4 regions of the Priestia sp. FSL P4-0332 genome follow, and region 4 is predicted to be linked to each of the others. Evidence: riboswitches for the same ligand, from Rfam matches in the RefSeq annotation. Region 4 holds a riboswitch; each other region holds the start of a gene.
The links. A riboswitch is a leader RNA that binds a small molecule or an ion and turns the genes downstream of it on or off. The one in region 4 is predicted to bind S-adenosylmethionine.
Positions count from the first base shown of each region.

Region 1: linked by a shared signal. The riboswitch ahead of MKY06_RS25445 (methionine ABC transporter ATP-binding protein) and the one ahead of MKY06_RS19375 (BMP family lipoprotein) in region 4 are both predicted to bind S-adenosylmethionine.
Region 2: linked by a shared signal. The riboswitch ahead of MKY06_RS11385 (Na+/H+ antiporter NhaC family protein) and the one ahead of MKY06_RS19375 (BMP family lipoprotein) in region 4 are both predicted to bind S-adenosylmethionine.
Region 3: linked by a shared signal. The riboswitch ahead of MKY06_RS20260 (hypothetical protein) and the one ahead of MKY06_RS19375 (BMP family lipoprotein) in region 4 are both predicted to bind S-adenosylmethionine.

Region 1 covers NZ_JBBOUA010000001.1:4,836,540-4,844,695, reverse strand. Annotated here, with positions in the region: gene MKY06_RS25470 (arsenate reductase family protein) at 1-322, shown strand, start outside; gene gcvH (glycine cleavage system protein GcvH) at 458-841, shown strand; gene MKY06_RS25460 (YusG family protein) at 921-1,166, shown strand; gene MKY06_RS25455 (toprim domain-containing protein) at 1,348-1,698, shown strand; gene MKY06_RS25450 (thioredoxin family protein) at 1,713-2,012, shown strand; SAM riboswitch class I at 2,193-2,300, shown strand; gene MKY06_RS25445 (methionine ABC transporter ATP-binding protein) at 2,432-3,457, shown strand; gene MKY06_RS25440 (methionine ABC transporter permease) at 3,450-4,118, shown strand; gene MKY06_RS25435 (MetQ/NlpA family ABC transporter substrate-binding protein) at 4,136-4,972, shown strand; gene MKY06_RS25430 (carboxymuconolactone decarboxylase family protein) at 5,095-5,460, shown strand; gene sufC (Fe-S cluster assembly ATPase SufC) at 5,700-6,485, shown strand; gene sufD (Fe-S cluster assembly protein SufD) at 6,503-7,810, shown strand; gene MKY06_RS25415 (cysteine desulfurase) at 7,810-8,156, shown strand, end outside.
Region 2 covers NZ_JBBOUA010000001.1:2,253,823-2,261,978, reverse strand. Annotated here, with positions in the region: gene MKY06_RS11420 (DUF2339 domain-containing protein) at 1-1,188, opposite strand, end outside; gene MKY06_RS11415 (hypothetical protein) at 1,362-1,598, opposite strand; gene MKY06_RS11410 (hypothetical protein) at 1,698-2,141, opposite strand; gene splB (spore photoproduct lyase) at 2,295-3,323, opposite strand; gene MKY06_RS11400 (transcriptional regulator SplA domain-containing protein) at 3,435-3,683, opposite strand; gene MKY06_RS11395 (LacI family DNA-binding transcriptional regulator) at 3,768-4,727, opposite strand; gene MKY06_RS11390 (hypothetical protein) at 4,852-4,980, shown strand; gene MKY06_RS11385 (Na+/H+ antiporter NhaC family protein) at 5,020-6,330, opposite strand; SAM riboswitch class I at 6,417-6,523, opposite strand; gene MKY06_RS11380 (ABC transporter permease) at 6,625-7,392, opposite strand; gene MKY06_RS11375 (ABC transporter ATP-binding protein) at 7,385-8,156, opposite strand, start outside.
Region 3 covers NZ_JBBOUA010000001.1:3,847,256-3,855,411, reverse strand. Annotated here, with positions in the region: gene MKY06_RS20290 (GtrA family protein) at 74-496, shown strand; gene MKY06_RS20285 (DUF6044 family protein) at 535-2,220, shown strand; gene MKY06_RS20280 (glycosyltransferase family 2 protein) at 2,233-3,222, shown strand; gene MKY06_RS20275 (hypothetical protein) at 3,333-3,773, shown strand; gene MKY06_RS20270 (GNAT family N-acetyltransferase) at 3,857-4,303, shown strand; gene MKY06_RS20265 (hypothetical protein) at 4,316-4,612, opposite strand; SAM riboswitch class I at 4,734-4,835, shown strand; gene MKY06_RS20260 (hypothetical protein) at 4,905-5,243, shown strand; gene MKY06_RS20255 (DUF1540 domain-containing protein) at 5,344-5,502, shown strand; gene alaP (alanine permease AlaP) at 5,820-7,223, shown strand; gene MKY06_RS20245 (GNAT family N-acetyltransferase) at 7,464-8,156, shown strand, end outside.
Region 4 covers NZ_JBBOUA010000001.1:3,683,841-3,691,996, reverse strand. Annotated here, with positions in the region: gene MKY06_RS19395 (GNAT family N-acetyltransferase) at 1-386, shown strand, start outside; gene MKY06_RS19390 (YjgB family protein) at 414-992, opposite strand; gene MKY06_RS19385 (putative polysaccharide biosynthesis protein) at 1,405-3,015, shown strand; gene MKY06_RS19380 (hypothetical protein) at 3,029-3,397, shown strand; SAM riboswitch class I at 3,545-3,651, shown strand; gene MKY06_RS19375 (BMP family lipoprotein) at 3,726-4,736, shown strand; gene MKY06_RS19370 (ABC transporter ATP-binding protein) at 4,819-6,351, shown strand; gene MKY06_RS19365 (ABC transporter permease) at 6,326-7,393, shown strand; gene MKY06_RS19360 (ABC transporter permease) at 7,380-8,156, shown strand, end outside.

The DNA.
Region 1 (8,156 bases), 1.2 Mb from region 4:
TACGTGCCGAAAAGCAAAGAAGTGGCTGGATGATAACGGAGTAGCGTATGAAGAAATTCATATTGTAGAAAACCCGCCAACAAAAGAGCAGCTGCAATCTTATTATCAGAACAGCGGCTTAGAATTAAAAAAATTCTTTAATACAAGCGGTAAAAAGTATCGCGAATTAGGGCTTAAAGATAAAGTAAGCAGTGCGAGTGAAGACGAACTTCTGTCTATTCTTGCGTCAGATGGCATGTTAATTAAACGTCCGCTGCTAACAGATGGACAAAAAGTAACGCTTGGCTTCAAAGAAGAGCAGTTTGAGGACGTGTGGAAGTAAGTTTTCAAATAGAAAATTTTTACGTTTTACGTTACACTGTTAATAGGAAGTTATTTTAGGTTGTAGAAAGTGTTCTCCACGTTGAAGGCGCTTTTTATATAAACAAATTACGATACATATTTTGGAGGGATTAAGATGAGTACACCAAAAGATTTGCGTTATTCTGAAGAGCATGAATGGGTAAAAACAGAAGGAGACGTTGTCCGCGTAGGTATTACGCATTTCGCTCAAGCTGAGCTTGGCGACATCGTATTCGTTGAACTGCCAGAAGTAGGAGCAACAGTAGAAGCTGACGAGCCGTTTGGCAGCGTTGAATCAGTAAAAACAGTTTCTGAGCTTTATGCACCAATTAGCGGTGAAGTTGTAGCAGTCAACGACAACTTAAGCGATAGCCCTGAGCTTGTTAATGAATCTCCATACGAAGAAGCATGGATGATTACAATCAAACCGTCTGATGCTTCTCAAGTAGACAAGCTAATGACAGCAGAGCAATACGAAGAAATGACAAACGAAGGATAATATTCCTCCATAAATTGTCTTTATGAAAAGTTTTTGACTGGACACTCTATTAGTAAACAAGCTAAAGGAGTGTCTTTTTATGTTTGAAAAACAAAAAATGGACGTTACAGATCGCGTTACAGCTAAATTTCATGACGGCGGCATGAAATTATATGTTGATAAGCAGCCAATTGGTGAAGTTAGTTACGGAACAAGCGGCAATGAATACCGCTTTGAAGAAGGGTATTCGCAAGAAAATAATAAGTTCTACCAATATACGGATGTACAAAAGCAAGGTGAAACGCAAAAATATACAGACTGCGACGAAGAAGCAGGATGGTGCTAAACAGTGGCAACTGCCGCTGTTTTTCTTGTTTTATGGAAACAATATGGCCTAAGCTGCCTTTTAAAACAGTTCTTTCTTGCAAATTTCTTTTAAAAAACAGGTGAACTGTGATACATTAACGAATATTGTATAGCATAAAGAAATGATGTTACTATACAACTGACGATTATGGGTGATGAAAATGGGGCTAATTGAAATCGAAAAAGTAATTATTGTCGAAGGAAAATCAGATAAAAAACGTATCCAAGATATCATTCGAGAACCAATTGAAATTATCTGTACAAACGGTACGATTAGTTTATCAAAGCTGGATGAAATTATTGACTTTACGTTTAACAAAGAGGTATACATACTCGTTGACTCTGATGATTCAGGGAATAAGCTAAGAAAACAATTTAAACGAGAGCTTCCGGAAGCAGAGCATCTATATATTGATAAAATGTACCGAGAGGTTGCTGCCGCCCCTAGACATCACATAGCAACAGTATTACTGAGTGCCAATATCGATGTTAATGCAGAATTTTTAACATAAAAGGAATGAGCAACATGCAAGAATGGAGCGAAAAACAGCTTGACGATCAGTTAAAAGAAGGACAAAGAGCGTTTATCTTTTTCCATACACCTTTTTGCGGGACATGTCAGCTGGCAAAAAAAATGTTAACCGTAGCAGAAGCGATGCTGCCTGGTGTAACTATCGGAATGAGCAATTTAAATTATATGCCTTCAAAAGCAGAAGTATTTTCAATTGAAAGTGTACCTTGTTTGATTGAAGTGAAAAATGGCGAAATGGTAAAAAAACTCTATGCGTTTCATTCTATCGAGCACGTACTTGAAGAGCTTCGATAATCAAACGTTTGTTTAAAATGAAGAAATTGAAAGAGAGCAAACCGTTGGGGCTGTTGAAATCTTGGGATATTATCCCAAGAACAAAATCTGTTGACAGCCTATCTGACACATGCTAAAATCACACTCATGAATGTTCATAAATGAATGAATATTTCCCAAAAACAAAATAATTGTTGCGAACTCTTATCAAGAGAGGTGGAGGGACTGAGCCCTGTGAAACCCGGCAACCGTCAGACTAACTGAAATGGTGCCAATTCCTGCAAAGCTATGCGCTTTGAAAGATGAGAGAAAGGATTAAATATCGAGCCTTTCTGTCATGCGCAGAGAGGCTTTTTTAATGAGGAAAATTGTTTTACGGCTTTTTCATCCTATAGGGCAACCTAACATAATTAAGTTTTTACTAAAGAAGGTGAAGAAATATGATTACATTAACAGACGTTACAAAAATTTATCAGGCTAAAAGCGGTCAAGTAACAGCTGTTGATAATGTGAATCTAACCGTTAACCAAGGTGAAATTTACGGAATTATTGGTTATAGCGGAGCGGGGAAAAGTTCTTTAATTCGCTTGCTAAACGGGTTAGAAACACCAACGACAGGAACGGTCGAAGTAGCAGGTAATGATATTGGAAAAATTAAAGGCGGAAAACTCAGAAAAGCTAGACAAGAAATTAGTATGGTGTTTCAGCACTTTAATATCTTGTGGTCGCGTACGGTGCGAGAAAATATTGCCTTTCCGTTAGAAATAGCAGGGATCTCAAAAGAAAAAAGAATGAAACGAGTAGACGAGCTTATCAAGCTAGTCGGGCTTGAAGGGCGTGAAAATGCTTATCCATCACAGCTTAGCGGTGGACAAAAGCAGCGTGTTGGTATTGCTCGAGCGCTAGCCAATAACCCAAAAGTATTGCTGTGTGATGAAGCAACATCAGCGCTTGATCCTCAAACGACAGATTCCATTTTAGATCTGTTAGTAGATATTAATGAGAAGCTAGGGTTAACCATTGTATTGATTACTCATGAAATGCACGTTATTCGTAAAATTTGTCATCGGGTAGCCGTTATGGAAAATGGGGCAGTGGTAGAAGAAGGACAAGTGCTAGAAGTATTCAGAAAACCTAAGCAGCCGATTACAAAACGATTCGTTCAACAGATTTCTGAACCAGAAGAAACGTTTGAAACAATTGAACAAGTACAGGAGTTATATCCAAGCGGGCAAATTATTCAGCTGACGTTTGTTGGCGGAAAAGCAGAGCAACCGCTCATTACAACGATTTTAAAACAGTTTGATGTAACGATTAATATTTTGCAAGGAAAGATTTCTCATACACAAACAGGTTCATACGGAACGTTGTTCGTTCATTTAGACGGAGAATTAACAGAAGTTGAAAAAGTCATTGCATACATTCATGAGCAGCAGGTAGAAGTGGAGGTAATGACAAATGCTTGAGAAACTATTTCCAAACGTTATTTTAGATGATTTTATTCAAGCGACAAATGAAACACTATATATGACAGCTATTTCAGTTATAGCCACGTTTGTTCTAGGTATTTTATTAGGCTTGCTTTTATTTTTAACGTCCAAAGGACAGCTTTGGCAAAACAAACCTTTATATGCCATTGTGTCAGCAGTTGTAAATATCTTTCGTTCCATTCCATTCATTATTTTAATTGTTTTACTGATTCCATTTACCAAAGCATTGGTAGGAAGTATTTTAGGCGCTAATGCAGCGTTACCTGCTTTAATTGTTGGAGCAGCACCATTTTACGCGCGTCTTGTAGAAATTGGTCTGCGTGAAATTGATAAAGGTGTTATTGAAGCTGCTAAATCAATGGGAGCAACAACAAGCACTATTATCTTTAAAGTGCTGTTACCTGAATCGCTGCCAGCTTTAATTTCTGGTTTGACGGTAACGACAATTGCGTTAGTCGGCTATACGGCAATGGCGGGTGTGATTGGAGCTGGAGGTCTCGGGAATCTTGCATATTTAGAAGGATTCCAGCGCAGTCATAATGATGTAACGCTAGCTGCTACGATCTTAATTTTGATTATTGTATTTATTATCCAACTTATTGGAGATGCGATTACTGCAAAAATTGATAAAAGATAAAGGGAGGATTATTTATTATGAAAAAATGGCTTTCGGCTTTAGCACTAACATCTGCGCTAGTAGTAGGATTAGCTGCATGTGGATCTAACAATGGATCAAAAGATGAAAAGAAAATTGTTGTGGGTGCATCTAATACGCCTCATGCTGAAATTTTAGAACAAGCAAAACCGATTTTAGAAAAACAAGGAATCGACTTGGAAATTAAAAAATTCCAAGATTACATCTTACCGAACACAGCTCTTGCAAACAATGAAATTGATGCAAACTACTTCCAGCACGTTCCTTATATGAATTCAGTGCTAAAAGATCACAAGGGTGAAAAAGGGTATGATTTTGTAAGTGCCGGTGCCATTCACATTGAACCAATCGGTATCTACTCTAAAAAATACAAAAGCTTAAAAGATCTTCCGAAAAACGGCACAGTTATTATGCGTGATGCAGTAGCAGAGCAAGGACGTATTTTATCGATTTTTGAAAAAGCCGGCGTAATCAAATTAAAACCAGGCGTAAAGAAAATAGATGCACAAATTAAAGATATCGTAGAAAACCCGAAGAATTTAAAATTTAAAGCCGATGTTGAAGGCGGATTGTTACCTCAAATGTACAAAAATAATGAAGGTGACGCTGTTGTTATCAATGCTAACTATGCTATCGATGCTGGCTTAGATCCAGTAAAAGATCCAATCGCAGTGGAAAGTAAAGAAAATAACCCTTATGCAAACATCATTACGGTTCACAAAGGCGACGAAAATAAAGATACAGTGAAAGCTTTAGTGAAAGTTCTTCACTCTAAAGAAATTCAAGACTACATTAAAGAAAAATACAAAGGCGGAGTACTGCCGGTAAATAAATAATAGAAGAAAAGCGCTTGCCCACTCTGGGCAAGTGCTTTTTTTGTATGCGGGAAAACGAATAACTCTTATTTTTCTCACGCATACTAACCGTGAAAACTTTACTGATGATGGGAGCTGACGTTATGCAGCAAGAAGCACGTCATTCAACTGAGCAAGCACTTCATGATTATAAAATGGGTGTTGGGAAATTTAGCGAAAAATTGCCGGAAGTAACAAAAACGTTTAATGCGTTTACTGAAGCATGTTTTGGAGAAGGTTCTCTTTCTAAAAAAGAAAAGCAGTTAATCGCGTTAGGAATCAGCGTAGTAGCTCAAGACGAGTACTGTATGATTTATCATACAAAAGGCTGCATTGATCAAGGTGCAACTGAGCAAGAAATTTTAGAAGCATGCGGAGTGTCAGCAGCATTTGGCGGAGGCGCAGCGATGAGTCAGTCCGTTACGCTTGTCCAAGAGTGTATTTCAGAACTGACTAGCCACACGCACTAAGTAAATAAAGTGGGTAAAAAAGCTTGTCTTAGAAGGCTCTATGGAGTCTTTTAAGGCAACTTTTTTATGAGTGGATTTAGTCTTGAAAAACGTACATAATGGTTTAAAACCTTTTGGGTCAAAAGGTTGCTATAAGTTTTCATTTGTTATAAGATTGTAATGAGAATAAAATGAGAATAATTAAAAAGATATAGGTATATCGTTTTTTACTATATACGTCTATAACTGGAGGTTTTAATATGGCAGGGTCAACTTTAACAATTAAAGATCTTCATGTTGCAATTGAAGGTAAAGAAATTTTAAAAGGTGTTAATTTAGAAGTTAAGGGCGGCGAAATCCATGCAATCATGGGACCAAACGGTACTGGTAAATCAACATTATCTTCAGCAATCATGGGACATCCTAAATACGAGGTTACACAAGGAAGCATCACGCTAGACGGCGAAGATGTACTTGAGATGGAAGTAGATGAGCGCGCTCGTGCAGGTCTATTCCTAGCTATGCAATATCCAAGTGAAATCAGCGGGGTAACAAATGCAGACTTCTTACGTTCAGCAATTAATGCTCGTCGTGAAGAAGGCGAAGAAATTTCACTAATGAAATTCATCCGTCAATTAGACAAAAACATGGATTTCTTAGAAATGGATCAAGACATGGCTCAGCGTTACCTAAACGAAGGTTTCTCTGGCGGTGAGAAGAAACGTAATGAAATTCTTCAATTAATGATGCTTCAACCAGGAATTGCAATTTTAGATGAAATCGACTCTGGTTTAGATATCGATGCGTTAAAAGTTGTATCAAAAGGTATTAATGAACTGCGCGGCAGCGAGTTTGGTTGTTTAATGATTACTCACTACCAACGTTTACTAAACTACATTACACCAGATAAAGTTCACGTTATGATGCAAGGTCGCGTTGTAAAATCAGGCGGACCAGAATTAGCACAGCGTCTAGAGGCAGAAGGTTATGACTGGATCAAACAAGAATTAGGTATTGAAGACGAAACTGTAGAGCAAGAAGCTTAAGAGTTAGGAGGATCTCTATGACTATTGATACGAAATTACCATTTGATCAAGAGTACATCAGCAGCTTTTCAAAAGAAGCTAATGAACCAAGTTGGCTGCTAGATCTTCGCTTACAAGCTCTTGCGAAAGCAGAAGATCTTGCACTTCCAAAGCCAGATAAAACAAACATTTCGAAATGGAACTTTACTGCATTTGACAAGCACACTTCACAGGCAAGCACAATCTCATCTGTAGACGAGCTTCCAGAAGTGGTTAAAGCATTGATTGATACAGAAGCTGTTAAAAATCTATATGTTCAGCGTGACCAAACAGCAGCATATTCAACATTAACAGAAGAGCTAAAGTCTCAAGGCGTTATCTTCACAGATATTCAAACAGCTGCTAAAGAGCATAGCGACCTTGTTGAGAAGTACTTCATGAAAGAAGGAGTTAAAGTAGATGAGCACCGTTTAACTGCATTAAACGCAGCGTTATTAAACGGCGGTGTATTTGTATACGTTCCTAAAAATGTAGAAGTACAAGAGCCGCTTCAAGCTGTATTTGTCCGTGAAGATGAAGAAGCTGCTTTATTCAACCATGTGATTGTTGTAGCTGAAGACAACAGCTCAGTAACATATGTAGAAAACTACATTGCTACTGCTGAAGAGTCAAACGGTGTTGTCAATATCGTGACGGAAGTATTTGCCAACAGCAATGCGAAAGTAACATTTGGGGCTGTTGACTACTTAGCTAAAGGTACAACTACTTATGTGAACCGCCGCGGCGTAGCGGGCAAAGATGGTCGCATTGAGTGGGCTTTAGGCTTAATGAGTGAAGGAAATACAGTTTCAGAAAATACAACGTATCTAATGGGCGACGGTTCATATGGAGATACAAAAACGGTAACAGTTGGACGTGGAGAGCAGTCTCAAAACTTAACAACAAGTATCGTACATTTTGGAAAACATTCTGAAGGCTACATTTTAAAACACGGCGTTATGAAAGAAAGCGCGTCTTCAATCTTTAACGGTATCGGTAAAATTGAACACGGTGCGTCTAAATCAAACGCTGAGCAAGAATCTCGTGTGTTAATGTTAAGTGAAAAAGCACGTGGAGACGCAAACCCAATTCTTCTAATTGATGAAGACGATGTAACAGCAGGGCACGCTGCATCTGTTGGACGCGTAGATCCAATTCAGCTTTACTACTTAATGAGCCGCGGTATTCCGCAAACAGAAGCAGAACGTCTAGTTATCCACGGGTTCTTAGCACCAGTTGTAAACGAGTTGCCAATCGAAACGGTTAAAAAGCAATTAACAGATTTAATTGAAAGGAAAGTTCGATAATGAATATCTCTGATATTCGTAAACAATTTCCTATTTTAGACCAAGAGGTAAATGGCAGCCCACTCGTTTATTTAGACAGTGCAGCAACTTCACAAAAGCCGCTTGCTGTAATTGAAGCAATTGAGAAGTATTATAAAGAATATAACTCAAACGTACACCGAGGTGTTCACACGCTTGGTACAAGAGCAACAGACGGATACGAAGGCGCTCGTGAAAAGGTTCGTAAGTTTATTAATGCAAAATCAACGGAAGAGATTATCTTTACGCGCGGTACAACGACAGCTCTTAATACAGTAGCTGCAAGCTATGGCCGTGCTAATCTCAAACCTGGTGATGAAATTGTGAT
Region 2 (8,156 bases), 1.4 Mb from region 4:
ACTCAGTATATAAATTGTATAAGAAAATAGTTGATGAAGTAGATTTTTATACGTCATGGCGATATAGTAAACAGCAAGTCCTTGAATCACATATAAAATGACTCCTTCTCTTAAATCGACGAGCTGATGAATAAAAAACGCTACTGCAACAATTAAATAGGTAATAAAAAATTCAAATTTCTCTTTAGAACTTCTTACTGCGTAAACACCTACTGCGTAAATAATAACTAGCGCAAGCAGCACCATTGTGGTCGTGCCATCGTCAAAAACGGCGAGCAGCCAGCTGTACGTAACTGCTAAACTCGATAGAAGGGTAAACGCATATACTTGGAGTACGGACTGTGATAGAAAAAAACTAGAAATTAAGCATAAATGCTGAATAAGAATCGCCATACCTAATAACTCTTTTACACCATTATCACCAACAAACGAGTAATAAATGAGTAGCGTAAGATTTAATAGTACCGCGGAAAGAACATATAAAATTGAATATTTTTGTTTGATTGCCACATATAAAAAGGCAATATACAGAAGCGTTTCATAGCCAATGAAAACGAGCGCATTAGGCGAATTACTTTCAATAAGAAAAGGAACTAGTACGCCTCCAACCGCGCTAATAATACCTAATGCCTGTGAACGATAAAAGACTGTCGCGATAATCCCTAGGATAATCCAGCTCGCATTTAGTATAAAAGCAAGCGTTGGTCCCGCTAAATGATACAGGCTATGCATCGCAAACGTCGTTAACATGAGAATAGGAATAGCTCCTCCTACAAGTACTCGCCCGAGCACCAACCTGCCCTTTTTAATTTGGAAACGACCTGTCACAGCAAAACCTATTGAAACAACGAAACCGAGAACAACTTTTGCTTTTTCATTCATTAACCCATAGTCAGAGGCTGCTTTAAATCCCCATAATACGCCAATAATAAATACAAAAATAAAAATTCTCGGCAGCCATGTTTGAAAAAGGACTTTTTCCCAATCAACAGGTTCTTCTATTGCCTGTGAGCTTTTAGCTGCTGTTTGAGCAGGACGTTTAGTGGTCTCCTCGCACTGCTTGGGAGGAGCGTGAACTGTTTTTGATCTTGGAGAATTTGTTTTATATACGAGCGACTTTAGCCTAGCTACGTCTTCTTCTAAACTGCTTATTTTTCGTTCAAGTTCTTCTATTCTTTCTTTTTCCATATTTCCTCACCCTTTCTCTTTAAAGTATTTGTGATGTTTATATGTATATCTTACAGCGCTTAACTATTATACTATTAAAAGGAATATCTCTTAGAAACATTCTATTTTTAGCAAAAAAAAATACAGCGCCCTTTTCAAAAGAAAAGTTCGTTGTATAGGATGTGCTGCATTTTTTATGTCACTTTCTCGCTGTATGTACTATGAAATCCCGCTTCGATGTGGGCTACTTGAAAGCTATGGTGACCAATTAAATATTTAACAATATCCACACGGTCAATTTTACCGGGCTTATTGTTCATTGCTTCTCGCACCATAGATTGAAATGTTTCTTTGCAAAACTTCTTTTCATGAAGCAGAATCGTTTCACAATACTCTTCATGGTCTCCCTCTGAAATACGATAATAATGCATTTCTTTCACCCCTTTTTAATGGTATACCTATTACATACCCCAAATATTGCTATTTTAACAAATTAATTTTATTATTCTTTATTTTTCTATATATATGGTTTATAGGGCAACGTTTCGAAACTCGTCGTTATAAATGCTAATTTGAAGCCGCTGAGAAAAACGTTCTTGTTCGATATATGTTTCAGGCATTAATCCAACAGGATATACCTTAGGGTTTTCGCCACTGCCTAATATGTATACATACATCTTTCCTTCGCTTGTATATCGAACCTTCGTCGAAATACCCCCTTGCCCTTGAAGAGGCGCATAAACAGCTCTTACATTATCTCTTATTTCTTGTACAAACCCATGTAGTTCAATATCAGAATCATAATAATGGTTTGCTTCATACAAGCCGTAAATACGAGACTTATCGATATCACATAATATGTTCCAAAATTCAGATAAATTTTCTTGGAACAACACTTGAATAAAATTTCGTGCAGCTTCTTGCTGTTCGTTTGTTAATTCTTTTGTTAGCGCAAACTCTTCATTTTTTAACATCTCAGTCACCTCCCTTTTGTATGTAATACGACAAGAGATAAAAATAACCTCTTTTTTTCAACTTATTAGCAAGCAATTTATTTTTTTACATTAAAAATTGAAAAGTTATTTTGACTAAGGCGTCAGAATAACTTTTCAATTACTGTAGAATAATTACGTAAAGTATTCGATTTTTGCATTCGGAAAATACTGATCAATGTAATATTCCAACGTCTCTCTTAATTCTTGTTCTTCATCTTTTGCGTATACATATTTTCCAATTCCGTAACGCCCCCATTTGTAGCGGCGCTCCTCTTCATTCATCTCAAGCTTTGTTTTCGGATAATTTTTCTCGATTACCCGCTTGGCCGGCTTGGTAAAGCGATGCTGAATCATTTCAAACGTAATATCATCTCTTGACTCCTCAGGTATAGAGGCGTCAAGCTTTTCAAACAACTGACGGTATCCCTCTTGCCAACCTTCATGAATGTAAATAGGCGCCACAATAAAGCCAAGTGGATATCCGGCTTTTGCAACTTTATTAGCAGCTTCAATCCGGTAATCAAGAGGAGATGTACCAGGTTCAAAGTTTTTTATAACATAATCTGCATTTATGCTAAAGCGGAAGCGCGTGCGACCATTATGTTTAGCATCCAATAAATGATCCACGTGATGAAATTTAGTCACAAAGCGCAGTTGACCTAGTTCACTTTCCCCAAAATATTCAATCGCGCGCTTTAATGAATGTGTCAAATGGTCAATTCCTACGATATCAGATGTACAAGCCGCTTCAAATCGCGTTATTTGAGGGGCTCTCTCCTGCATATATTGCTCTGCTTGACCTAATATTTCTTCAACATTCACGTACGTGCGAATATATGGTTTGCTTCCCATTGTTGTCTGCAAATAACAATAGTGACAGTGCCCCATACACCCTGTTGCAAACGGTATTGCATATTCAGCTGACGGTTTAGATGTATCAAATTTCAATGTTTTACGCACGCCAACTACTAAAGTCGACTTGGCATTGCGATATTTTTGCAAATCATTTTTTCCCGGTATATTACGCACTTGATTATGAGAAGTTGTTTGACGAATCTCAATTCCCATCTTCTCAAATTTTTCTTTTAATTGAACACCAAGCGGGTACTCCATTGCCCCTGGCTCAATATATACTAATTGAGGTACAAAAGGTTTTATCATCATGTACACTTCCTTTTTTCTAATATTAATAGCGTTTGAAAAATAAAACGACTCTATCCTTGGTAATTATTTTTCAAACAAAAAAGACTCTCCGTTTAAGAGAGCCTTGCGTCAGTCATATTGTTCATAATCAAATATCTTATTATACATTTTTTCAGCTTCTTCATATGTTGAATACACGGCATCATCTTCAGCTAACAAATGATAAGACTCATGTAAAAACAGCGCCTTTTCACCTTTGTTTTCAGGATGTTCAACAATTTCAGCTTGATTAATATTTGCAACGTTTGCCGTATGAGGATTTCGGTAAATAACAAATACTTGATCTCCCACTTGATATTCTTTTTTCTCCACGATCATCATCCTTTTCTTTTTTCTTTACTCGTATGATGTCCGCTTTTGCTCATTTTATCCGGTAAAAACCCTCATAGCATCATCAAGAATTCATACGCTTTTACGCTCAATAAACCGAAAAGGGAGCTCAATTTTCTGAGGAACCTTGCTTCCCACTAATGTAAAAAGCGTTTCGCCCATTTCCTTAAGAGGAAGTTCTATCGTTGTTATTTGTAAATAAGAAGAAAGCGGATGATTATCAAAACCAATGATAGCTAACTCACCAGGAACTGAAATACCCGCTTGTTCGCACTGAGCTTTTATTCCAATAGCTACTTGATCATTTGTTACTAAAAGCGCCTGAGGCCGATTTTTCATCTGCACTAGTTTTTCCACCACTTTTTCACCATCTGTCACGTTCAAACAGCCTTGAAAAACCCATTCCGGATGATAAGGCTGATTTATTCTTTCTACATATTCTTTGTATGCTTGTTGCCGCTGCAGGCTATTTGTACCCGTCATTCTTCCAATACAGTAGCCAATATCCGTATATCCTTTTTCTTTTAAATACATAAGCGCCTGCTTAAAAGCTGCATAATGATCAACGTATACGGAGCGAATAGAACGATTCTGTACGTTTTCGCACACGGCTATCGGCCCGTGCTGCTGATAATATTCAATCGTGCTCCAGCTGCTTGCTCTAGAACAAATAATCACTCCATCAACTTGCTTTGTTTTCAGCATATGAAGCGCTTCTTCTTCTTTTTTCACATCATAGTTCGTCTGACAAATAACAAGCTGATACTGCTTTTCTAACGCTTTAGATGCCACTCCTTCTAAAAGCAGACTAAAATACGGATGATTAATAAAAGGCAAGACGACGGCAATCATATTTGTTTTCCCTTTTGATAAGTGAACGGCATTAATGTTTTGTTCATAATTAAGTTCGTGAATAACCTGCTCTACCAGCCGGCGTTTCTCTTCTTTTACATACGGATGATGATTTAGCACCCGGGATACAGTCGAAACAGATACACCCGCTTTTTTTGCGATATCTCGGATATTTGTCATGTTTTCACCTTTTTCTCTTGCGCTGAAACGCGTTTCATACTTTATTCTCATTATAAAGTGAAACAGCAAGAAGCTAAACCCGTTACCATCGTGTTTTTATTCATTTACGTAAGGAGGTCATTTCATGGGTATTTTATTATTTATTTTATTATGCGGAATTGAAATTGGAGGAGCGGCTTATGCACTTAAACAAAATGAGACGCTTTGGAAGGAGTTAGATGAAGAAAAGCCGACTGATTTTTTCAAACAGTAAAAAACCCTTAAAAAGAACATTCTTTTTAAGGGTTTCATATTACGCAGCTTCTTTAGATGACTTAGACTTTTTATTTAAACGAGGAAATCCAATTACAATCGCAATGATTCCGCAAACCGCTGTTAACATTGGATAGAATGTAAATGGAATAATCTCAATCGGTGAAACTTTAGCAAACCCTGCTGCGAGAAGCATTTGTGCGCCGTAAGGGATAAGCCCTTGAACGCTGCATGAAAACAAGTCCAGCAGACTGGCTGATTTACGATTATCAATTGAATACTTATCAGAGATTTCTTTTGCTAACGGACCTGCTGTAATAATTGAAATCGTGTTATTAGCCGTCGCTAAATTAGTTAAACTTACCAGTCCGGCGATGCTGAATTCTCCGCCTTTTTTTGTTTGAATGCGTCGTGTTAATAAATTCAATAAGAACTGAATACCGCCATTATAGCGAATAAGCTCAACCATTCCGCCAATTAACAGAGATAAAATAATTAACTCTGACATTCCGCCAATACCTTCTGTCACAGTTTTAGCAAGAGAAGAAAGCGTGTAGCTTCCGTCAGCTAATCCAATCACGCCGGCTAGCACAATTCCTCCGGTTAAAATGCTTAATACGTTTGCACCAAATACTGCAGCAATGAGTACGCCGATATAAGGCAAGATTTTAAACCAGCTGAAATCTTTAATTTCTACTGATGACGTGTTTCCTAGCGTCATTACAAGCAATAGAATCACTGTAACAATCGCTGCAGGAAGTACGATAAAAAAGTTTACTTTCAATTTATCTGTCATATTTGTTTTTTGCGTACGAACTGCCGCAATGGTTGTATCAGAGACAACAGATAAATTATCACCAAACATTGCACCGCCAATCACACCGGCTATTGCCAATGTAACAGAAACATGCGCTTGCTCACTGATTCCTACAGCGATAGGTCCCAGCGCAGCAATTGTTCCCATTGATGTTCCCATCGAAATTGAAATGAATGCGCCAATAACAAAGATTCCTGCTACGACTAAGCTTTGCGGAAGCACAGAAAGCGCTAAGTTTACCGTTGAATCCACAGCTCCCATGCCTTTAGCGACTTCAGAAAAAGCACCTGCTAAAATAAAAATAAGCACCATAATAATGATATCAGGATGTCCTGCTCCTTTAGCAAAACGCTCCACTTTTACATTAAGTGAATCTTTGCGGTTCATAGCCAGCGCCACAATGGCTGCAATGATAATGGCTACTAATACAGGCAGCTTATAAAAGTCTCCCGTTATAATTCCTGATCCGACAAACAGGACTAAAAAGACGCCCAGCGGTAACAGCGCCCAGCCGTTTCCTTTTTGTTGTTCCATTCTTAACACCTCTTGTTTACGTAATAAAAAAAGACCTCTTCTTATTGATAAGAAGAGGTCTCTTATTTTGTATCATAAGATTACCCTTCTCATCTTCCAAACGAAACATCGTCTGCTGGATTTGGCACCGCACTGCGTACAGCCAGTTGCCGAGACATCATAGGGCCAGTCCCTCCGTCTCTCTTGATAAGAAGTTTATAGTTGTTTTAAAAATAGTCTTTCACTACTGTAATCTCTTTTTATTTAATTGTCAAATGCTATTTCAGAAAAATATATAGTGCGAAAATTCTCACATCAATTAGCTACGTCTCGTTTTAAAAACGCTGCCCAAGCTACGCCCATAAAGAAGACAAAATGCGCGACTAAGACGAAGATTGAAAATGGAATCGTCATGCCGTCAAACATCGTCTTCATTCCGTCCATATACTGCACAAAGTTTGTGTTGGCGAACAGTAAAAATTTCCCCCACCATAAACCAAACTCTGATACTAGTCCTGTTACAGCTTTTGCCCCGATACTTACGACAATAGCTAGACTTGAAGCAAGCGCGCTGTTTCTAAATAAAGACGACAGCATGAATGCGAACGTCATCATCATAAACGTTTCCATATACGCACTATCATACGTAAGCGTAATGTTTTTAAGCAGCTGCGCATCTCCTTCTAGACTGGTAAAGCCAAAGAACAATGCTCCCCATACAAACGAAAAAAGCAAATAGCTCAGTAAATAATACAAGCTAATTAAAATGAGGGTTAGGTACTTGGATGCTAAAATCGTTGAACGTCTAGCAGGACGAATTAAAAGAAACTTAATGGTACCTGCTTCAAACTCTTTTGCAACCATTGACCCTCCAACAGCAAGAGCAAAAAATTGAACAAGAATGAGCATACCTGAACTAAATGACAGGAAGTTCAAAATGTTGTCTTCTGTTCCTGCACTGTTTGCTACTTTCTTCATTAAAAGAGCCATACAAAGAGTTAAAATACCGATTGTAATAAACGTGACTTTTGTACTTCTTTTATGAAACCATTTCATATGTTCATTTTGAATTAACTTAAGCATGGTGCTCTCCTTCCGTAACGGACATAAACGAATCTTCAAGCGTCTCATACACAGGAGTGATTCGGTAGACTAAAATATTGCTGTCCACTAATTTTTTATTCACAGCTGGAATTTGTTCTTTTACAATCGCCACGTCGATACTATGTGATCTCATCGTTACTTCAAATTCTTGTGATAAAAGATCCGCTGCTTTTTGCGCATCAGACACTTCAAATTCTACGTACATTCCTTGATCTTGACGATTTGGAGATAGATCTTGAATGGCTTTTAACTCACCGTCTTGAATAATGCCAACGCGGTCACATAGTGCTTCTACTTCTTTTAATAAGTGGCTCGCGATTAAGATTGAAATTCCTTCTTCCCTGCAAAGCGTTTGTAAATATGTACGAAATTCTCTCATTCCCGCTGGGTCTAGACCATTTGTTGGTTCGTCTAATAAAAGCAATGCAGGCTTATGTAAAATAGCTTGAGCCACTCCTAAACGCTGTCTCATCCCAAGAGAATACGTCTTCACTTTTGCATGAATGCTGTTTTCAAGCTTTACTAAAGCAATCACTTCATCCAAGCGTTCTGATGTGATCCCTTCATGCATATTCGCAAAGTGTTTTAAATTTTGATAGCCCGTCAGATAATCATAAAACTCAGGGTTTTCAATAATCGCTCCAATTGATTTCATAGCTGATGTAAACTGTTCTTTTAAAGGAAAGCCGTTAACGGTAATCGTGCCCTCTGTTTCTTTAATGAGTCCTACGACGGTACGAATT
Region 3 (8,156 bases), 160 kb from region 4:
TGCTACACTGAAACTGTATTTAAAGTAATAATATGTAATTTTCATGAAAGTATCAAAATCAAAAGGAGTTTGTATGAAAGGATCTTTTGTACGTTTTTTAGTAGTAGGGCTGGTCAATACAGGAGTAGGTCTCTCCATTATGTATGTGCTGCTTCATATCTTTCATCATTACTGGGCAGCAACGTTTGTGGGCAACGCAGCGGGGGCAGTCGTTAGCTACGTATTAAATCGAATATTTACGTTTAAAAGCGGAGTTCATTTATCTAAAAGCATACTGCGTTTTATTTTGGTTATTGGCGTTTGCTACGGTTTATCTTACTATATTGGACTGCAGTTCTCCAGCTGGTTATTGCACCAACTTCCTGCTGCTGTGCGTCCGTTCAAAAAAGACGTCGGTATATTGATTGGAACAGGTCTGTATACGCTTTTAAATTATACGGGTCAAAAATACTTTGTATTTAATGCAAAAAAAGAAGCAGCCGTCATACACGAGTAGCTTCTAGTAATTATGAAAAGGGAAATAGGTGTTAACAGATGAAGAAAGAAACAGCTATGAATAAAGAAAAAACATTGCTTATTATCGCTTTCCTTTTGCTGCTTGCGTATGTATCCCCTATGTTTTTGCTTGGGGAAAATTCACATATACGCGTGCACGATAATTTAGACTCAAATATTACGTGGTATAAAGTTCTGCATCGAAGCGGAGAGCTGTTTGGCTCCAGTCATGCCGTATTACCTCAAATTATTAACGGATTGCCGAGGAATACGTTTGGAACAGAATTTAGCGGTATTCAGTGGCTGTATGGTTTATTCCCGACCATGCTTGCATACAGCCTGAGTCAAACGATCACGCGCGTATTTGCTTTAATTGGAATGTACTTATTATTAAAAAAGCATTTTATCAAAAGCAAGGATGCTTATGCGATTCGAGTGCTTGTATCACTTGCTTTTGCACTTACTCCTTTTTGGCCTTCGGGGATGCTGAGTACATTAGGACAGCCGCTGGCGCTGTGGGCGTTTTTAACCATTCGAAACCGCGAAGGAACGTGGAAGGAATGGCTTACTCTTTTATTGCTTCCGTTTTACGCGAGCTTTGTGCTAGGGTTTTTCTTCTTTTTAGCAGCGATGGGGCTGCTATGGCTAAGAGATGCAGTAAAAAAACGAGCGTGGAATATGCCTTTTTTAAGCAGTATTGCAGCGATGACCGCTGTCTTTCTGCTCATTGAATACCGGCTTGTTGATTCTCTTTTGTTTCCGGAGGCCCCGACGAGTCGAAATGAATTTTTAAGCTCTACTCTAAGTTTCGGACATTCCATTCGCCTTACTTTGAAGAACTATACGCTTGGGCATACACATGTAATGACGCTTCATACCTTTGTCATTTTACCGCTTTCTTTTATTGTACTGTGGATTGTCGCTCGCAATCAGAAAGGAAAGCTTGAAAAAACGTTTTTGCAGTTATTTGTTCTTAATCTACTACTGTCGATTTGGTATGCGTTTTGGTTTTATAAAGGATGGGAGCCGCTAAAAGAAAAATTTCAGCTTTTAAATACGTTTAACTTTGCTAGATTTCATTTTTTACGCCCGCTCATTATTTATTTGATGTTTGCCGTTGGCGGCTATGTTTTATGGAAGCGGGGCAAAGCGTGGAAAAAGTTTGTGTGGGTGTGTTTGGTTTTACAGCTGCTTGTGTTATTTATAGCGAACCCTGAGCTTTATTATCGCTACAATCACGAGCCGTCAGTCAAAGAATTTTATGCTGTCCATCAATTCGATGAAATCAGCAGATATATAGGGAAACCTAAATCATCTTATCGGGTAGCAAGCATTGGGCTTCATCCATCAATTGCTCAGTATAACGGCTTTTATACGCTAGATACGTATAACAACTTCTATCCGTTAACTTATAAACATGAGTTTCGCAAAATCATTGCCAAAGAGCTTGATAAAAATAAAAAGTTAGAAAGCTACTATGATCACTGGGGCAACCGCTGCTATGTGTTTGTTAGCGAGCTAGGGAAAAAATATGATTACCGAAAAGACTCAACGAAAAAAATCCGTCATTTGCAGCTTAATATCAGCCAATTTAAGAAAATGGGCGGTCGCTATATCTTTTCAGCTGTTCCAATCGAAAATGCTGAAAGTGACGGTTTGCACTTTTTAAAAGCATTTAACGATAAACAGTCCGCTTGGAAAGTGTATGTATATGAAGCAAAGTAAGGGGGCAATAACATGAACAGACCTATTTTAACGATTGTTGTTCCATGTTACAACGAAGAAGAAGTATTCACAGAGACATCTTTTCAATTAACTACTGTAATAAAAGAACTGATAAATGAACGTCTTGTATCGAGTGAAAGCACCATTTTATTTGTCGACGATGGAAGCAAAGACAGCACGTGGTCGCTTATTGAAAAAGAAAGCTGCAGCAATTTATTTGTAAAAGGGTTAAAGCTAGCGCGAAATGTAGGACATCAAAATGCTTTGCTCGCAGGACTAGAAGCAGCCCATAAGCAATCTGATTGCGTCATTTCCATTGACGCAGATTTGCAAGATGATATTAGCGTCATTCGTACCTTTGTGGAGAAATATTGGCTCGGGTATGAAGTCGTATATGGTGTTCGAGACAGCAGAGAAACCGATACATTTTTTAAACGAACCACGGCAGTAGGGTTTTACCATTTTATGAATAAGCTAGGAATTCAGCTCGTTCAAAATCACGCTGATTTTCGTCTCATGAGCAAACGTGCTCTTGGCGAACTCATGAAATATAAAGAAGGAAACGTCTTTTTACGAGGCCTTGTACCATTAGTAGGATTTCGCTCCACGGAAGTCACATATGACCGAAAAGAACGGACGGCGGGCGAATCAAAATATCCGTTAAAGAAAATGCTTGCTTTTGCATTCGATGGGATTACATCTTTTAGCGTAGCGCCGATACGCTTATTGACGCTGCTTGGAGGAGCTTCTTTTCTCTTTAGTATTGCGTTTGGTATTTATGCGCTGATTCAAAAATATTTAGATCATACGCAAATCGGCTGGACGTCTCTTATTTTATCCATTTGGCTTGTAGGCGGCCTGCAGCTAATGGGAATGGGTCTTGTCGGAGAATACATTGGCAAGATTTTTAACGAAGTGAAACAGCGTCCTAAATATGCGATTGAAAGAGATTTATATACAAAACACTCATTAGACAAACAAAAAGATTTGCTTATGCATTAATTTAAGAAGCTTCTCCTAAATGGAGAGGTTTTTTTTTGTTAAAGCGTTTATCATAATTTTTAAGTGAACAGGAAATGCTACTACTAAAATTTCTAAGGAGATCAAAATCTATGAAAAGACTATTTTATACAGTCAGCACTTTTTGTTTTGTCTGGCTTGCTTTTGCAGCCATTCATGTCAGCGCTCTTTCGATTGAGAAGCTTCCAATGAAGAAATCATCTGAACAATGGTCGGTTGAACTGACAAAAGCGAGCATGACGGGAGATAATCAGCTAAAGTGGAAAAATAACGTCTATCATACATATGGATTAACCGTTGAAAACATTGGAAAAGACGTAGAGCGCGTGCAGGTCCAAGCTTTTCGGCACGAAGGAAAAAATAAGGCGAAATACAGCTTGTTTTCTCCTATTGAAAGGTCTAACTTAAGCAAAAGCGGTCAGCGTTTTCGCTATGCGAATTTTGCTGTTCCTGGAAAAGCGGCAAGCTTAGACATCATGATCAACTGGACGGACGAACAAGGTAATCATCAAGAGCATTTTGAATTTAAATAAAAGTCTTCGCCTAGGCGAAGACTTTTATTTTGCAGGAATTTATCCTCGCATGTAGAAAACGAACACGAAAGGAGAGATCGATAATGATTGCAAAAGCTACTGAAGAAGAATTACAGGAAATTCGGACGAAATCTGCTGATGCGCTGTTTGAAGGAACAATGAAGCAGTTTCATCCGTCAGCTGAACGCGTAAATGAACTAGTTGGTAGTGCCTTTGAAAAAGGCTGTTATTATTTAGTTTCAAGACAAGAAAATAAACTCGCAGGCTGGGTTCTTATCGGCCCATCTACCGACTTCTTTTCAAAAGAAGAAATTGGCTTTATCTACGAATTATATGTTGTACCGGAATACCGCGGGCAAGGTTTAGCCAAGCCGTTAATACAAAAAGCAATTGATGAATTGTCTATCAAAGGATACCCTGAAATCAGACTCAGCGTTCATGCTGGGAATTTTGCACAGCATGTGTATCGTGACCTTGGATTTGTAGATAAACAAATATCAATGACCTTACAGATGGTAAAACGTCCGTAACGTTGGTGAATATCAGCGAGTCCATAAAACATAAGATGTTATACACGCGATGAGGTTTGGCAGTGAAAGTAAAAGTAAATAAGTAGCCCAAACGGCTCCTTTATCTAGTACTTCAACGGCTCCTCCACCTGTATTATCTGAGGAAGGGGGATCTTCAAGCGCGTTCATAACTAAAGCTGCCGCAGCTAAAATAATTCCTCCGATGCTTCCCGTTGTTTTGACAATTGCAATATGGAAAGTAGATGAAAAAGCAATAGTAAGAAGCAGCAGCAAGCTTCCCAAAAAAGCAGATAACATATATCGTTTCATGTGCTCACCATCCTTTATGAAATCATACCATATTTTACTTCTTTTTTCTTTTTATTGAAAAGCTATTGACGTAACCTATAAAACATATTAGAATAGCCAGAAATAATTTAAAAACGAAATATTCTTATCTAGAGAGGTGGAGGGACTGGCCCTTTGAAGCCTCAGCAACCACAATTATTGAATGGTGCTAATTCCAGCATAGCCTAGCTCTGACAGATAAGAAGAGGAATCTTTTTCTATGATGAAATCCTCTTCTTAGGAAGAAACATTTCGTATAGAAAAGGTGAGGACATTGAACAGTAGACAAACAGCGTTAAGCACTGATGATTATTTAGATCTATACTTATTAGCCAAAGAAATAAAAGACGAAACGTGGCAGCAGGAAACTTTAGCTGCGCTAAAAACGCAGCAAAATCGTTCATTTGAAGAAAAACAATCCGCCCTAGTTCAAGAGATATGGGAAGATTTTAAACAGTTAAATGAAGATATTTCTTTTACGTATCGCTTGATTCAAAAAGAGCCAACTAACGAACAATTTCAGACTAAATTAAGGCACTTGAGAGAACGGCGGATCACGCTGAGCCGTGAGTTATATTTAGCTAAAAAACAGTATGTTGAACACACGCAATAAAAAGATCCGCTTGATAAACAAGCGGTTTTTTTGCGTGAAAATGTTAGAATCGTTATATTTCGGGTAGTAAATAGATAAGACAAGCAAAGGAGGGATAACAGTGGCCCAAGGTGTATTATGTGAAGTGAATGAGTGCATGTATTGGAAATCCGGAAATAAATGCAGTGCAGAGTCCATTTACGTTGTGAGTCCTGAAAGTAGTCACCATGTTTCTGAAACGGAAGAACCTGGCTGTAAAACTTTTGAACCCGCGAGATAAATGCTAGTTTTTATAAAAAAGCATAAAATGAACGATGCGCTGACGGAGTTGAGTCGGCGTTTTTCTATTTTTTTAAAATACTATTGCTTAAGTGCAATAATAAATACATATTAAAATAGCAGGGCCTATGTCTAATTGTGCGTTTAAACAAAATGATAAGATAATTTTTTTGTTTTTCGACAAAAGAAAAGTGAGAGAAAGGTGATAGAATACAAATATACAGCCTAGCTGTCTTTTAGCACAAACTTATATGAAAGCGCTAACAAAAAAGGCTGTGTTCATCTCGTTTTGACAGATTGGAAAAAGGGGAGACGTTTATGCAGGGGAAAACTCAGGGGAAAGAATTGAAACGCGGGTTAGAAGAAAGACATGTGACGCTGATGTCCTTAGGAGCAGCCATAGGGGTAGGACTGTTTCTTGGATCTGCATCTGCTATTAAATTAGCAGGACCGGGAATATTATTGGCGTACGGATTTAGCGGAATGATTATGTTTTTTATTATGAGAGCACTTGGAGAAATGGCGATTCAAAAACCTGTTGCAGGTTCATTCAGTAAGTACGCACGCGACTACTTAGGGCCGCTTGCCGGTTATTTAACAGGTTGGAACTACTGGTTTTTATGGGTTGTAACATGTATGGCTGAAATTACAGCCGTTGGTATTTATATGGGGTATTGGTATCCGGATGTACCAAACTGGATTTGGGCGTTATCGGCGCTTGTTATCATGACAACGGTTAACTTCTTAGCTGTTAAGGCATATGGTGAACTGGAATTTTGGTTTGCACTTATTAAAATTTTAGCGATTGTATTAATGATTGCCGTTGGATTATTAATGATTGTGTTTGGAATCGGCAACGGCGGCGTTGCGACTGGTATCAAAAACTTGTGGGACAACGGCGGACTGTTCCCGAACGGATTTAAAGGCATTTTGCTGTCGCTGCAAATGGTCATGTTTGCATATTTAGGAATTGAAATGATCGGCGTTACCGCGGGAGAAGTGAAAAATCCGGAAAAATCTCTAGCAAGAGCGATTGATTCTGTCTTTTGGCGTATTCTTATTTTCTACGTTGGTGCATTATTTGTCATTATGTCGATTTATCCGTGGCAAGAAATCGGTTCACAGGGAAGCCCTTTTGTATTAACATTTGAAAAAATCGGCATTCCAGCGGCGGCTGGTATTATTAACTTTGTCGTGCTAACAGCAGCTCTTTCTTCTTGTAACAGCGGTATTTTTAGTACAGGCCGTATGCTGTTTAACTTAGCAGAGCACGGAGAAGCACCAAAAGGATACGGCCAGCTTACAAAAGGCGGCGTACCGGGAAAAGCTGTTTTAGCATCAGCGGGTGCTTTATTAGTGGGAGTAGCGTTAAACTACATTGTGCCTGCCAAAGTATTTACGTGGGTAACAAGCATTGCAACATTCGGTGCGATTTGGACATGGGGAATTATTTTGCTTTCTCAAATTAAGTATCGCAAAACGTTAAAAACAGGTGAAGAGGCAAAGCTGAAATATAAAATGCCTTTATTTCCGTTAACATCTTATGTGTCACTTGCGTTCCTAGCGCTGGTGGTGGTTCTCATGGCATATAATCCAGATACTAGAATTGCAGTTGTCATCGGACCATTATGGTTTATCGGTCTTATTATCGCGTACTATGCAAAAGGATTCCACAAACGAAGTCAAGGTTCAGCTGCAGCTGAGCAAAAGCTAGTGAAATAAAAGAAAAGACCTCTTTCTTGGAAAGAGGTCTTTTTTCATTAGTTTATGTGCGAATGATTAGTTTGTTTTAAGGGATCATTGGTACGTATGAATAATGTAGAAAATATTCTATTTATTCTGTACTATTTAGTTAGAGAATTCGTTAATGATTAAGTGGTAATTGAAAGTGGATAAGTATGTTAGTTTTACGCTTTTTAACGCCGTACAGTGCATCGAAAAGTTGGGAGGAAATAGGCAGAAATGATAGAAAGATTTAGTGAAAAAGACATAAAGGATTTGCTAGTGCTATCTAAGTTGGAAAAATGGGATTATAGCGAAGCGGATTTACATACGATTTTTTCATCTGGAGACGTATTTGGTCATAGAAATGAGAAAGGTAACATTGTATCAAGCGTAGCAGTAATTTTGTATAAAAATCAGTCAGCTTTTATAGGAATGGTAATTGTGAGAAAAGATTACCGAAAACAAGGGTTAGCCGGGCAGCTCATGAAGCACTGTTTGCAAACTCTTTCCCCTGAGGTGAATGCCTACTTAATTGCGACAAAAGAAGGTGAGCACTTATATAAAAAAGCAGGGTTTAAAACCGTGGACTATGTAAGTAAATATATAAGCAGTGAATACATACCAAGAGCATTTAAAGCTTCAGGGGTTTATACACGATCCTTAACGAGAAGGGACTTCAAAGAGGTTGTAAAGCTTGATGAAGCAGCATTTGGAGATAATAGAAAGCTATTTTTAAAAAGTAGAATTCAGCAAGCTGAAAAAGCAGTTGTCTTACAAAACGAACAAAATAAAATGACGGGTTATGGTTTTGCGGTTCGTACCCCAAGCAATATCGTGATTGGTCCTGTAGTTGCTCCAAACGCTGAAGCAGCAATGCTAGTCATTGATGAACTAGCGAAGAATTACAAAGAAAAGCTGAGAATTGACCTG
Region 4 (8,156 bases):
TAACGGAGTGGGTTCGAGAGTTTATGTATATCATTGGGGAGCCTATATCGAAAGAACAAGCTGTCAAAACAGGAGAAGCTTTTATTAAAGCAGGACGGTTATTTTTATGGGAAGTGAATGGCAAGTGTGTGTCGATTGCCAATGCTACGCGTCCAACGGCCCATAACGTTACAATTAACTTTGTGTACACACCTCAAAAAGAACGTAAAAAAGGCTATGCCTCAAGCTGTGTGTCGACGCTTTCTCAGCTGATGCTAGATGAAGGGTTTCAAACAACAAGTCTATACACAGATATGACAAACCCTACGTCTAACAAAATTTATATGGAGATTGGGTATGAACACGTAGCCGATTCAGCACTGGTTTTATTTCATGAAAAAAAGTAGCAGGCTGTCTGCTACTTTTTCTATTTCTTAAGGTTTTGCAACTAAATTTACGTGATTTAATGTTTTTGCATCATCAAAAATAAATTCAAGATCATAGGCGCCGGCGTGATACGTGTATCTCGTTTGAGTAGTACCATCACCTTTTACTTTGCTTGTAAAGTTTGGCTGACCTAATTCTTTCTTTAAGTTAGCTTGCGTGATGGACCCTAAATTTGTTTGACGCTCTACATTTGTACCAAAATAGCGGATTTCGTTAATGACATTATTTTGGTCATAGCCAAATGCATATCCAGGGTGACCCATTTCCGCATGATAGTAGTCAAAGTTATTTGATGAACCTTCAGGCGGAGGACCGAACTGATCTCGAACATCTTGACGCAGGCTTTTGCCAATTTTTAAGTCTGCTGTTAAGCGCGGCACTTCGCCTTGCACCGCCGCATTATAAATTTCGTTAATGTTTTTTACAGCTGTTTGATTTTGACTGCTTGTTTCTTGAGATGTAGCTGCGTGTGCTGGGGTATCAAGCTGAGCCACAGGAGCAAATCCAAACGCAACAATTCCTGTAATCGTTGCAGCGGCAGCTACTTTTGAAAAACGTTGTTTCATTTTCACAATCGTTTCCTCCTTTATTTATATCGATTTAGCAACTCCGACCTACCTAAAGAGCAGGTAGGTCGGAGTTGCTAGACCTAAGCGTCTGCCGCCGCCCCTTGCGGGGTAGGCAGCATCTGCCTAGGTGAACCTTTGTGGGAGTAGTCAAGGAGTCTTGGTTGAGTTGGTAACTGATATATATAATGTAACACGCCTTTCAGAATATAAACGTCAGGTAAGGTGAAAAGTAAAAAACGATTCATTTATCATAGGTGAAAAGATTGGTTTGTATTCCTTTATTATGTAAAAAAACGTAATATAGGAAGAATTATAAGTCTTTATAAAAAACTAGATAATAACTGTAAGTATGATACAATAAATCAAGTATTTGTTAAAAATATAATATTTATTGCTGGAGTTTTGATGTATGGAAAAAAATTTGATGAGAGGCACGCTTTTGTTAACAGCGTCTTCTTTGTTAACAAAGATTTTGGGTTTTATTTATATTATTCCGTTTACAGCGCTAGTCGGAACATCAGGTTACGCGCTTTATAAGTATGCATACGGTCCATATACCCTGATGCTTAGCTTATCAACGATGGGTCTTCCGCTTGCTGTTTCGAAGTATGTATCGAAATATAACGGTCTTGGAAACTACCGGGCAGGGCAAGATCTATTAAAAGCAGGCCTTCTATTAATGACGATAACAGGCATAATAGGATTTTTAGTCCTCTATACCATGGCGCCGTGGCTCGCTGAACTAGTCATTAACGGAAAAGATTCATCAGGAAATAGTCAAAAAGACGTGGTGTATGTCATCCGAATGGTGAGCTTTGCTTTAATTATTATCCCGCCTATGAGTCTATTACGAGGCTATTTTCAAGGTAATCAATCCATGGGACCGTCCGCGCTGAGTACAATTATTGAGCAAATTGTGCGTGTGTTGTTTATTTTAGTAGGAGCATACGCTGTCATTCATCTTTTTCATGGTACTATGACAAAAGCTGTTGGAATTGGTACGTTTGGAGCGTTTATTGGAGGCGTAGGGGGAATAGGGATTCTCGGTGCCGTTTATGCAAAACGCAAGCGGTTAATTATAAAAGAAGTGAACAGCGGAAAGAATAATAAATCCGTTTCATTCTCTTTAATGTTCAAAGAGCTTGTGACGTACGCCGTTCCGTTTGTATTAGTTGGTTTAGCTATTCCAATCTATCAAAATATTGATACGTTTACGATTAACATGCTCTTTCAATCAATAGGATATGGACAAGCTAAGGCTGAAACGATTAACTCTGTCATTGGATTAGCACAAATTTTAGTGATGGTGCCGGTATCGTTAGCAACTGCCTTCAGCATGTCGCTGATTCCCGGTATTACGTCTTCTTTTGTGCAAGGGAATTTACGAGAAGTGAAGGGGAAAATTACAAAAACACTGCAGCTGCTGTTGTTTTTTACTCTTCCTGCTGCGGTGGGGCTTTGTTTATTGGGTAAGCCGGTATATATGATGATCTTTGGAGCGAAAAACAGTCCTGAAATCGGTGGAGTTGTTTTACAATGGTATGCGCCTGCTGCGATTCTCTTTGCTCTTTTTACCGTAACAGCCGCGATTCTTCAAGGAATTAATCAGCAAAAGAAATTAATTTTGGGCTTGGGCTTAGGAATTGTTGTGAAGATAGTATTAAACGTACTGTTGGTTTCAAGCTTAAAAGAAATTGGACCTGTTGTCGCGACGTACGGAGGATATGGTGTATCGGTTATCTATAACTTTTATTTAATTGAAAAATCCATTTCTTACCGAGTTCAATCACTGGGAAAAGCCGCGTTGACGCCTGTTTTATTAGTAAGTGTGATGTCAGCCGCTGTGCTTATTGGCAATTATGCTTCTCACTATTTTCTAGAAAATAAGCTGTCTGCATCTTCACTTGCGATTAGCACATCTTGTATTTCAATTGCTTTAGGTGCTGCTGTGTATCTAGGACTAGGCGTAAAAACAAGTTTAGGGCAATCTGTTGTATTAAATAGAAGAAAAAGAATGTAAAGGAGAGAAGGAAGTGTCAAAACGATTTGTACTAACCGTAGCCGCTGGAGGATGTATCATAATTTTCGGCGCGCTGCTGCTACTAAACTGGGAAAAGGTGTTTGGAGACTACCGTCCCATTCAAACAACAAAAGCTGTCTTTAAATTAGAAGTGGGAAGTCAAGATGTAGCAAAGACTATGGATTCAGATAATGTTCTTTACTATATGGTGAAAAAAGGACATCTAGATGAATATATTCAACTGATGAATGAAAAGGGATACGTGTTAAAAGAGAAAGATATCGATCATAACCGACTTGTTTTTAACGATGGACAAGAGGATGAGCAAATTTACTACAAGCGCTTTGCTAGGAAGTATACGATGATTGATGGAGAAGGGTAAAGGCCTTCACTTGTATTTTAGTAGCCTAAAACCGTATAATCCTATCTGTTTTTAAAGTTTTTTTACATAGAAAAGAAAAATAATATTGACAATTGTTAAAAAACTATTAATATTGACTATATTACATAAAACAAATAGCTATTGTTTTCCTTATCAAGAGAGGTGGAGGGACTGGCCCTGTGAAACCCGGCAACCGCTGTCTATGACAGAATGGTGCCAAATCCTTAAGAACAGTATGTTCTTGAAGATGAGGAAGAGACGTTTGGTTAACGAGCTCTTCCTTTATATAAAGGAAGAGCTTTTTTATATTATGGGGGGAGTAAGTCAAATGAAGAGATTTCTTGTTTTAGCAGTTGCGCTTGTACTACTCGTAACTGGCTGTCAGTCAAAAAGCACAAAAAGCAGTGGAAGCGAAGAGAAAGGAAAGAAGCGAATAGCTCTTGTTTTACCTGAAAAGATTGGAGTTAACCCGTTTTTTCAACAAATGGATGATGGAGCAAAACGCGCTGGGAAGAAGTATAACATTGATGTAAAAACAATTGAGTCTACGGATCAAGCAGCCATTGAAAGTAACTTGCGTGCTGCCGTAGCAGAAAACTATGACTTGATTATTACATCTTCTTTTGAATCCGAAGATGCGTTGAAAAAAGTAGCTCAAGAAAACCCGCAGCGTCAATTTGCGATTATTGATACAGTGGTCGATTTACCAAATGTAAGAAGCGTTGTATTCCGTGAACAAGAAGCTTCATATTTATTAGGAGCAGCGGCAGGATTGGTTACAAAAACGAATAAAGTAGGAATGGTTGCAGCTGATGATATTCCATTATTAAAAAAATGGACCGTAAGTTTTAAAGAAGGATTACAATCAACAAATCCAAAAGCAGACTTTCTAGTAAACTATGTTGGAAGTTTCTCCGATCCAGCTAAAGCAAAAGAACTTGCTATTTTACAGGCTTCAAAAGGAGCTGACTTTATCGCCGGAGCTTCAGCGGTAGGCGACTTGGGTGTATTTGAAGCAGCAAAAGAAAAGGGTTTTTATACGGCAGGCCAAGATATTGACCGTACGGAAGTAGATCCTGAGCATATCGTTTTATCGCAGTTGAAAGGATCTGATGCGGCTGCTTATGAAACGGTAGAAGCACTCGCAAATGACAAATTTAAATCCGGTGTAGTGACATACGGCTTAAAAGAAAAAGGTGTTGGGTTAACGTATGTGACTCAAGACAGCAAGACGCCTCTTAATGACTTTGTAGGGCAAGATGTAATTGATCAATTAAAAGAAATTAAAGATTCGATTATTGATGGAAAAACAGTGGTAAAAGATCCGTTAGCAAAGTGAGTTGAAAAGAGAAGTCGAGTAAGGCTGGCTTCTCTTTCTTATTTTTGAAAAAATCCTAATGGGGAAAGGAGCAATGAATAGAATGAGTGAGCTGCTGCAGTTAACGAATTTGACGAAGAAATACGGTTCATTTTTAGCAAATAATAACGTGTCCTTTAAACTGAAAAAAGGCGAGGTCCACGCGCTGGTTGGAGAAAATGGCGCTGGAAAAACAACGTTGATGAGGATGCTTTACGGAATGGAAAAGCCGAGTTCAGGAAATATTCAGCTACATGGGAAAACCGTCTCGTTTTCATCTCCTGCAGATGCTATCAAAAATGGAATAGGCATGGTGCATCAGCATTTTATGGTTTTTCCTCATTTTACAGTGGCTGAAAACATTGTCTTGGGGCATGAGCCAAAGAAGGGCCTCTTTTTTAATAGAAGGCAGGCGAAAGCAGATGTACAGCAATTAACCCAAACCTATCAAATTTCAGTAGATGTTCATAAGAAAGTAAAACATTGCTCAATTGGAGAACAGCAAAAAATTGAAATTTTAAAAGTGCTGTATCAAGGAGCAGAAATCATTATTTTAGACGAGCCTACCGCCGTTCTTACTCCTCATGAAGTGAAGGAACTATTAAAAACAATCCGTTTTTTAGCTTCTCAAGGTAAAAGTATCATTATTATTACACATAAGCTGCAAGAAGTGATGGAAGTAGCGGACCGCATTACGGTTCTTCGAAATGGTAAAGTAGCCGGCGTCACAAGTAAAGAAGATACCAATGCTCATCACCTAGCCAGGCTGATGGTAGGGCGAGAATTAAAAGAGCGTCCTGCAAGAATACCATCACAAGGTACCTCTCATTTAAACGTACAAAATCTCTTTTTAAAAGGAAAAGGACAAAAAAACGTATTGCAAAATGTGTCTCTTCACGTTTCTGCAGGCGAAATTGTCGGTATTGCAGGCGTTTCAGGAAATGGGCAATCAGAGCTGCTTCAAGCAATCGCTGGATTAGTAGAAACAGACAGCGGAAGTATTAAACTTGGAGATGAAGATCTTACAGGGCGATCTGTGCGTGAAAGAAGAGAGGCAGGAATCGCTCATATTCCAGAAGACCGCTATATGTGGGGAGCCTCTAAGGACGATACGATCGAAGAAAATGCACTAATGGGCTATCAGTATAAAGCTTCTTACTCGAAGATGGGCTGGCTGAAAAGAAAGATATTCAAGTCGAGCGTGGAGGAATGGATAAATGAATTTTCGATTAAAGCCACTTCATCTAAGCAAAAAGCTGGAGAACTGTCAGGGGGAAATCTGCAAAAATTGATTGTTGCCAGAGAGCTTGGGCAAAACACTTCTTTTCTACTTGCTGCTGAACCAACGCGAGGAGTGGATATTGGGGCAATGGAACGTATTCATGATGCTTTGATTCAAAAACGGAATAATGGCTCCGCTATTTTACTTGTGTCTTCGGAACTGTCGGAGATTATCTCACTATCAGATCGAATTTTAGTTATGTACGAAGGCAGTATTGTTGGAGAGCTTACAAGGGAAGAAGCAACAGAAGAGAAACTAAGCATATTAATGGCAGGAGGAACGGTAGAAGGTGATACAGTTGCAGAAACTTCTTAAATCATTAATCCAGCCGGTTATTGCAGTCATTTTTGGCTTAGCAATAGGAGGCATTATTATTTCCTTAACTGGTGGTTCGGTTCTTCAAACATATACAGAGCTCTGGAATGGAGCGTTTGGTAATTTTTATTTCTTCAGCACTACGCTGGCTCGCGCTACGCCTATTCTTTTAATTGCGTTAGGTGTCGGGTTTGCTTTTAGAGCAGGTGTGTTTAATTTAGGGGGAGAAGGACAGATGGTCGTTGGAGCGATTAGTGCAGCAATTGTCGCTTATTACCTGCCGGCTCCAGGGATAGTCAAGCTTATAGCGGCTATTGCAGCTGCTGTTGTGGCAGGAGGTTTGCTTTCTGTTTTAGCAGGCTGGATGGAAGCCGCGTTTAAAATTCAGCTCGTCATTTCTACGCTTTTATTAAATTATATCGCTGTCTTATTTGCAAGCTATTTAGCAGGCCATCCGTTTCAAGATAAAACAGGCTCAGCTGCTCTCGCTCAAACGCCTATGATTGAGCAAGGGGCGTGGCTTGGAAAAGTGTTTCAAGGAATGCCTCTTCATATTGGGTTTATCATTGCTCTAGTAGGTGCACTTCTGCTATGGACGGTGCTTCGCTACTCTGTGTTTGGGTACGAAGTGAACGCATCCGGAAAAAATCCGTTGTTCGGGGCGTATGGAGGTATTCATCAAGTAAAAGTCATGCTGTTCAGTATGTTTATTAGCGGGAGCTTGGCTGGATTAGCCGGAGGGTTTGAAGTTCTTGGTTCACAGTACCGTTTTGTAGACGGTGCGCTCACCGTTCCTGGATATGCGTGGACTGGAGTGATGGCTGCCCTGTTAGCAAACTCGAATCCGATCGGCATTGTTTTTACGTCTCTTTTACTTGCCGCTTTGCAAACAGGAGCGATGGGGCTAGAGCGTAATACAGAAATTCCGTTAGAAATTGCGAGTATTATGCAAGCTGTGCTCATTCTATTTATCTCAGCAAAATTCACAAAGCAGTGGTGGAGAGCAAAAAAGAAAGGAGCTGATATTCGTGGAGCTGCTTGATTGGTCACTGTTAAATGCAACGCTGCGAATGGTTGCGCCTATATTATTAGCGGCCCTTGGCGGAATGCTTTGCGCGCGCGTAGGCATATTTAATGTAGGGCTAGAAGGTCTGATTTTGATTGGAGCTTTTAGCGGAATTGCCGGCAACTATTATACTCATAATGTCTTTTTTGCGATCATGATTGCGGCTGGAGCAAGCTTACTTTTTGCTTTGCTTTTTGGAATGATGGTCGTGGTGTTTAAAGCAAATGAAATTGTTGCTGGGGTGTCTATTAATTTTTTAGCACTGGGCTTAACGACATTTTTACTCCGGACTATTTTTCATACAAAAGGTGCCTATTACGATAAAAATATGCAGGGAATAGGCACATGGGATATTCCTTTGATCAAAGACATACCTGTAATCGGCGACATTATTTCAGGACAGTCGCCGCTTGTCTATTTTGCTTTTTTAGCAGCAATTGCTTTTTATATCTTCTTTTATCGAACGATTTTTGGTTTCCGTCTTCTAGCGGTAGGCTACAATAAAGTAGCAGCAAGTACGCTTGGTTTAAAAGCAATAAGATATCAGCTGTTTGCGATTGCAGCATGCGGAATCCTGTGTGGGATTGCCGGAGCACAGCTTTCATTAGGACAAGTCACGATGTTCTCAGAAGGCATGACTTCAGGACGTGGATTTATCGCACTTGTGGCGATGATGCTTGGTCAGTCTCATCCGCTTGGTATTTTAGCATCAAGTATACTTTTCGGCTTAATGGATGCT